Regions from separate parts of the Amycolatopsis sp. cmx-4-54 genome, predicted to be linked through region 2. Evidence: predicted binding sites of a transcription regulator. Region 2 holds the regulator's gene; the other holds the start of a gene.

Region 1 (3,402 bases), on a different contig from region 2:
GGTTTGGCCGTTCACCGCGGATCCCTCCGAGGTGCATCCCGAGATCTCGGTGACCGTGACGTCCTCGCCGGCGCTCAGTTCACCGATGCTGGAACCGAGGAAGCCCCCGACGATTCCGAGGAACACCAGAAACGGGAGAACGATCGAAAGCGTCAGGGAACGACCGCCGGATTTCCTTTCGGCGGTCATCGGAGCCTCAGCAGGACTTCGCGGTCGAGTTCGCCGACGAGAAGGTACTCGGGCCGATATCCGGGCGGGACCACGAAACAGACGAGACCCGTGGTGCCGTCGAAAGCGCCGGGAGCACCCGCGCAGTCCTTGACCCGTTCCGGCTCACCGTGTTCGTCGGCCGACAGCGCCAGTGCCGTGCCACCGAGGCGGGACGCCTCGATCCGCAAGGTGAGGACGTGGAATCCGCTCAACCACGCTTCGGCTCCTTCGGGCGGCCCGGGCCTGCTGTCGAGCACACGCACGGCCGCCTCCCCGGAGACGGCGGTCTGTCCACGGGCGAACACCGGCGGCGGTCCCCATAGGTCGCGCCGGAGTTCCCAGAAATTCGGGACCGGGCCGGCCGCCTTGCCGTAGGCCGTCCCGCCGAACCCGACCGGCGTCAGCACGACGAACGCGGCGAAGGCCAGCCCGGCAAGAAAGGGCAGCGCCTTTCGCGCGATCCCTGGTCTCGCCACTTTGACCAGCACGATGGCCGCGAGCGCCAGCAGCGCCCAGCCAAGGGACATCGCCGTGATCTTCTCCCAGGGATGGTGGGCTTCCACGACGTCGGTGGCCCCGCGCACGGACAGAACCCGGTCCGTCACCGACGAAAGCCGGGCGACCACTGGATCAGCAAGGCCGAACACGTCTCGTGTCGGCACTTCGATCGCGCGGCCGTCTTCGGCGATCGCCAAGACCTCGTAGGTGGTGTGCGGGCCGTTCTGTCCTTCGGTGGTCTTGGAGTTCCACTCGGAGATCACGGCACGTACGTCGTAAGTGCCGGACAGCCCTTCTACTGACCATCGTCCGGCGAAGGCCGCGATGGCCCCCCAGACGATCCCGATCACGAACGCGATGATCACCGCGTTCGTCCGCTGCCCGTCTTTCCGATCCAGTTCCCGGAAGACCACCAACACCCCCTGCCCGGCTCGGCCAGCCTATGGGCCGAGGCCGCCGCGCGGCACGGGATTTGTACCCACCCCTTGCGATCCGAAGTAAGAGTCGTCTAGACTCAAACTATGCTCACCAGGGAAGACGCCGTGACGATGATCGAGAACACGGTCGACGCGGCCGCTCTGTTCGCCCGCCATCGCTACCGCGAGCTGGCGGCCGTGCTCCACCCCGACCGCAACCCCGGCGACGAGCGCGCCCACCGCGCCGCCGCCACCCTCAACCGCCTCCACGACGACTGGAAACGCGCCGGACGCCAGACCGTCACCACGGCGACGTCGGCGTACACCCTCACCTCGCCGTACGCGGTGGGCAGCGTCGCGACGACCTACCGGACCACCGGGCCCTATCTGGTGAAACTCGTCCGCGACCCGGTGCTCAACCCGCTGATCCACGCCGAGTGGGCGGCCCTGCGCACGCTCGACGGCTTCACCGAACGGCACCGATGGCTGCGGCCCTATTACCCGCGGCTGCTGGACACTTCGGGTCCGGTGGCCAGGGGCGACCGCGCGTTCAGCGTCCTCGATCCGCTCGTCGACGGGTTCGTCACCCTCGCCGACATCGGGAAAGCCTTTCCCGGCGGGCTCGACGGCCGCGACTACGCGTGGATGCACCGGCGCCTCCTGCGGGCCGTGGCGGGCGCCCATCGCGCGGGTGTCGTCCACGGCCACCTCACCGCGGACAACGTGCTCGTCCATCCCGGACAGCACGGCATCGTCGTCGTCGGCTGGTCCTTCGCCGTCGAAGACGGTGCGCTCCCGCTCGCGGCGGACAAGTCCGTCGACTATCCGCCGGAAGTCCACAAAGGACTACCGATGACCGCGGGCACCGACGTCCACATGCTTCACCACATGATGCTGAACCTCCTGGCACCGAACGAAGTTCGCCAACGCGAGTTCGCGATCTGGTGCACACAGGAGGCCCCGGCACAACGACCCGACGCCGCCGATCTCCTCGACGAGTACGACGCGCTGCTCGACGACCTGTACGGCCCCCGCACCTTCCGACCCTTCACCATCCCCGAGACAGGAGCCTGACCATGGGACACGGACACTGGGACGACAACGCCTACGCCGCCGCGAAGACTTTCCGGCGGGCCAAGGGCGAGGACGACTTCGGCTACACCGCCGATCTGCGCTCCAGACCCGCGAAAGACTGGAAGGTCGCACCCGCGCTCGACCCGCTGAACGCCGTCCGGGAATGCCGGGATTCGGCCGACCACAGCGATTCGACGCCGATCGCGGTGCTGTTCGACGTCACCGGCTCGATGCGCCGGGTGCCACGGGTCATGCAGGGCAAGCTCGGCAAACTGCACGGCCTGCTGAAGCGCCGGGGCTACTTGACCGACCCGCAGGTCCTGTTCGGCGCGATCGGCGACGCCGACAGCGACCGGGTTCCGTTGCAGGTCGGGCAGTTCGAATCGGACAACCGGATGGACGAGCAGCTGCGCACGATCTTCCTCGAAGGCGGTGGCGGCGGGCAGAAGAGCGAGTCCTACGAACTGGCCGCCTACTTCATGGCCCGGCACGTCGTGACCGACGCGTGGCAGAACCGTGGCCGCAAGGGGTATCTGTTCATCATCGGCGACGAGCTGAACAAGCCGGCGCTGGAAGCTCGCCACATCCGCCGGGTGATCGGGGACGACGTGCGGGAGGACATCGACCCGGCCTCGGTCTACCGGGAGCTGGCCCGCAAATGGCACGTCTACTTCGTGCTGCCGAACCAGTCGTCGTACTACAACGACCCGGAGATCGGCGAACACTGGAGCGGTCTGTTGGGCCAGAACTTCCTGAAGCTCGACGATCCCGGCGCGGTGTGCGAACTGATCGCGGCCACCATCGGGCTGGAAGAGCGGGTCGTCGACGTCGACCGGGCGCTCGCCGATCTCGCGGACGTCGGCTCGGTCGCCGAAAGCAAGGCGGTCGGCAAGGCGCTGGCGAAGCTGGGTACCAAATCGGTCGTCACCTCGGCGGTACCGGAGCCGGGCGGGCCGAGCGACGTGGTGCTGCGATGAATCTCCTGGACGGACACGTGGTGGTGGTCGGGCTCGGCTTCGGCGACGAAGGCAAGGGCGCGGTGGTCGACGCGCTCTGCGCCGCCCGGCCCACCACCGCCGTGGTCCGCTTCAACGGGGGCGCGCAGGCCGCGCACAACGTCGTCGTGGCCGGGCGGCACCACACGTTCAGCCAGTTCGGGGCGGGCACGTTCGCCGGCGTGCCCACCCATCTCTCGCGGTTCGTG
Region 2 (3,402 bases):
GCGACCGCGAGCAGGTCGTCGCCGGCGCGAAGGCGTCGGTCGTCAACGATCTGCTCCCGCTGCTCGACGACCTCGAGCGAGCGGAGCAGCACGGTGATCTGACGGGTGCCTTCAAGGCGGTCGGCGAGAAGCTGGTCGGGAGCCTGCAGCGGTCGGGGCTCGAGGCGTTCGGCGCGGAGGGCGAGCCCTTCGACCCGAGCGTGCACGAGGCGGTCCAGCACAGCACGTCGCCGGACGTCACCGGGCCGACGGTCACCACGGTCATGCGCCGCGGTTACCGCTTCGGTGAACGCGTGCTGCGCGCGGCGCTGGTCGGGGTCACCGATCACGAGCCTGGCGGCTCCACGACCGAACCGATAGACCAGCCCGTCGGCGGCGAGCTGCCGCTCGAGGGCGAACTTTTCGATGAGAACAACCGCTGATCGGCGATACGGCGTGAAAGGAGGAGACGTTCGGTGAGTGCACGGGAATGGATCGGTAAGGACTTCTACCGTGAGCTGGGCGTCTCCTCCGACGCCACCGCGGACGAGATCAAGAAGGCCTATCGCAAGCTGGCCAAGGAGAACCACCCCGACGCCAACGCGGGCAACGCGGAGGCCGAGAAGAAGTTCAAGGCGGTCTCCGAGGCGTACGGCGTTCTTTCCGACACGTCCAAGCGCAAGGAGTACGACGAGGCTCGCCGCCTCTTCGGCTCCGGCGGTCCCGGCGGCTTCGGCTTCCCGGGTGCCGGCGGTGGCAGCGGCGGTTTCGACGTCGGCGACATCTTCGGCCAGGCGGGTCAGCAGCAGGGCGGCTTCGGTGGTCTCGGCGACATCCTCGGCGGTCTCTTCGGCCGCCGCGGCGCCGCGGGTGCCACGGCGAACCGGCCGCAGCGCGGCTCGGACGTGGAGACCGACGTCCGGATCGACTTCGTCGAGGCGGTCAAGGGCGCGACCCTGCCGTTGCGGCTGTCGAGCCCGGCGACCTGTTCCACCTGCGGCGGCAACGGCGCGAAACCGGGGACTTCCCCGAGGACGTGTGCGACCTGCCAGGGCAGCGGGCTGGTCAGCCGGAGCCAGGGCGCGTTCGCGTTCTCGGAGCCGTGCCGTGACTGCCGCGGCCGCGGCACGATCATCGACGACCCCTGCCCGGAATGCGCGGGCGAGGGCATCAGCACCCGCACCCGCACGCTGACCGTGCGGATCCCGCCGGGCGTCGCCGACGACCAGCGGATCCGGCTGGCGGGTCAGGGCGAACCGGGCCGTGGCGGCGCGCAGCCGGGCGATCTGTACGTCCGCGTGCACGTCGCTCCGCACGCGGTGTTCGGGCGCAAGGACCTCGACCTGGCGATCACCGTGCCGGTGTCCTTCACGGAACTGGCCCTCGGCGGCACGATCACCGTGCCGACGCTCGAGGGCAAGGTCTCGCTGAAGGTGCCGGAGGGCACGGCGAGCGGTCGCGTGCTCCGGGTGCGCGGCAAGGGAATCGCGAAACGCGACGGCTCGCAGGGCGATCTGCTGGTCACCCTGCAGGCGGCCATCCCGGCCAAACTGGACGACAAGGACCGTGAAGCGCTGGAGGCCTACGCGGAGGCCATGGCCGATCACGATCCGCGACCGGAGATCACCGAACTTCTCGAAGGCAGGTGAGCACGATGTTCGGCGGGCTGCCGCACGGTGCGGACGAGGACACCCCCGTGTTCGTCATTTCGGTGGCGGCGCAGCTTTCCGGCCTGCACGCACAGACCCTGCGGTCCTACGACCGGCAGGGTCTCGTGTCGCCCGGCCGGACCTCCGGTGGCGGACGGCGTTACTCGATGCGGGACATCGCGTTGCTGCGCGAAGTGCAGCGACTGTCCCAATCCGACGGTGTCAACCTCGCGGGCATCAAGCGGATCATCGAGCTGGAGAACCAGGTCGACGCCCTCCGCGCGCGGATCGCCGAACTGACCGAGGAGCTCACGGCGGCGTACGTCGCCGCCGAACAGACGGCCGCGGCCGTGCACGCCTCCTACCGCAAGGATCTCGTTCCGTTGCGGCAGCAGACGGCTCTCGTGGTCTGGAAGCCCAAACGCCGCACCTAGTCCTCTAAATGCGAGTCGACGCAAGGTGGCGGGTTGCGAAAGCCACTTTCGCAACCTTCAACGTTGCGAAAGTGGCTTTCGCAACGTCGACGGAGGCAGGAGTGAGCGGTCGGCCCACGTGGTCACCGCCCCCTGTCCCGAGGGATCCCGCGCTACGCCACCGCCCTGCCCTTCGTGACTGAACGCATTTAGAGGACGAATTGCGTCATTGGCCGGGCACCAGGGTCCGGATCTGCTGTACCTCGCCGGTGCGCGAGTCCATGATCCGCTGGGCCAGCGCCTTCGCCTCCGGGTTCTTGCCGTCCTTCAGTTCGGTCCTCGCCAGCGCGACGCCGTTGTGCTGGTGCGCGACGAAGATGTCGGCGAAGTCGAGGCTGAACTCCGGACCGTCCTTTTTGGACAGTGCTTCGAGCAGTCCCTTGTCGGTGAGCCCGTCGCCACCGTGATGGTGGTGCGCGTGCGGGTCCGCCGAGCCCGTATCGGGTTTGCCCCAGGCCTTCAGCCAGTTCCGCATGTCGGTGGTCTCGGTCTGCTGTGTCGCCTCGATGGCGGCCGCGAGATTCGCCAGCTCCTGCCTCTGCCCCTGCTTGGCCTTCACCAGTTTGACGATCTCCACGCCCTGGTCGTTGTGGGCGATCATCATCTGCAGGAACATCACGTCGGCGTCGTTGTACCCCGCGGACGCCCCCGCCGACTGGGGGACCGGGGAGATCGGCGCGCCGGCATTGGGGGGTGAGCCGTCGCCGGACCCGCAGCCCGCGAGGGCCACGAGACCGGCGACGAGTACGAGGGCCAGTTTCACTGCCGTGTCCACAGTGCGGGGGTGTTCGGCGGCTCCCAGCCTTGGATCGCCGTATGCGCCAGCTGGCACCGGTAGGTGGTGCCGCCGTAGGTCACCGTGCTGCCGACCGTGTAGGCCGTCCCGGCCGCCCAGGTGCCGCCGGTGGGCGGGTTGGTGGTGCTGGACGGCGGGTTCGACGTCGTGGGCGGGTTGCTCGTGGTCGGCGGGTTGCTGGTGGTCGGCGGGTTGCCGCCGCCGATCTGCAGGTCGATGCAGCTGTAGAAGGCCATCGGCGTATCCGCGATGTTCCAGATGGCCAGCACCTTCTGGCGGCCACTGAAGCCGTTCAGGCTCACCGTGTGCGACGTCGGGTCCTTCGGCGCGGAGTTGTTCCCGCTGATGTCGGCGATCTTGGTACCGCCGATGTAGTACTCGTAGTTCGTGGTCCGGTGGTAGGCGGTGAACCTCCAGTTGAAGGTCACGCTGTTGCCGACCGACGCGGCGGGCCACGGCTTCGATTCGTCGTTGAGCTCGGCGAATCCGGGAAGACCACCGTTGC

What was found. Region 2 encodes HspR, which represses chaperone genes until heat shock. Its sites were predicted from a motif close to ANNTTGAGTNNNNNNNACTCAANNT; they were not measured.
Region 1: a site for HspR is predicted at 1,205-1,229, ahead of ACLJQ7_RS24200 (adenylate cyclase). Genes of this name have one in related genera too.

Annotation. Positions count from the first base shown of each region.
Region 1 is NZ_JAEBEJ010000007.1:175,280-178,681, reverse strand. Features, by position in the region: gene ACLJQ7_RS24210 (hypothetical protein) at 1-189, opposite strand, end outside; gene ACLJQ7_RS24205 (hypothetical protein) at 186-1,121, opposite strand; gene ACLJQ7_RS24200 (adenylate cyclase) at 1,230-2,198, shown strand; gene ACLJQ7_RS24195 (hypothetical protein) at 2,201-3,175, shown strand; gene ACLJQ7_RS24190 (adenylosuccinate synthetase) at 3,172-3,402, shown strand, end outside.
Region 2 is NZ_JAEBEJ010000002.1:592,081-595,482, forward strand. Features, by position in the region: gene grpE (nucleotide exchange factor GrpE) at 1-422, shown strand, start outside; gene dnaJ (molecular chaperone DnaJ) at 456-1,628, shown strand; gene ACLJQ7_RS08070 (heat shock protein transcriptional repressor HspR) at 1,634-2,062, shown strand; gene ACLJQ7_RS08075 (DUF305 domain-containing protein) at 2,268-2,864, opposite strand; gene ACLJQ7_RS08080 (lytic polysaccharide monooxygenase) at 2,861-3,402, opposite strand, start outside.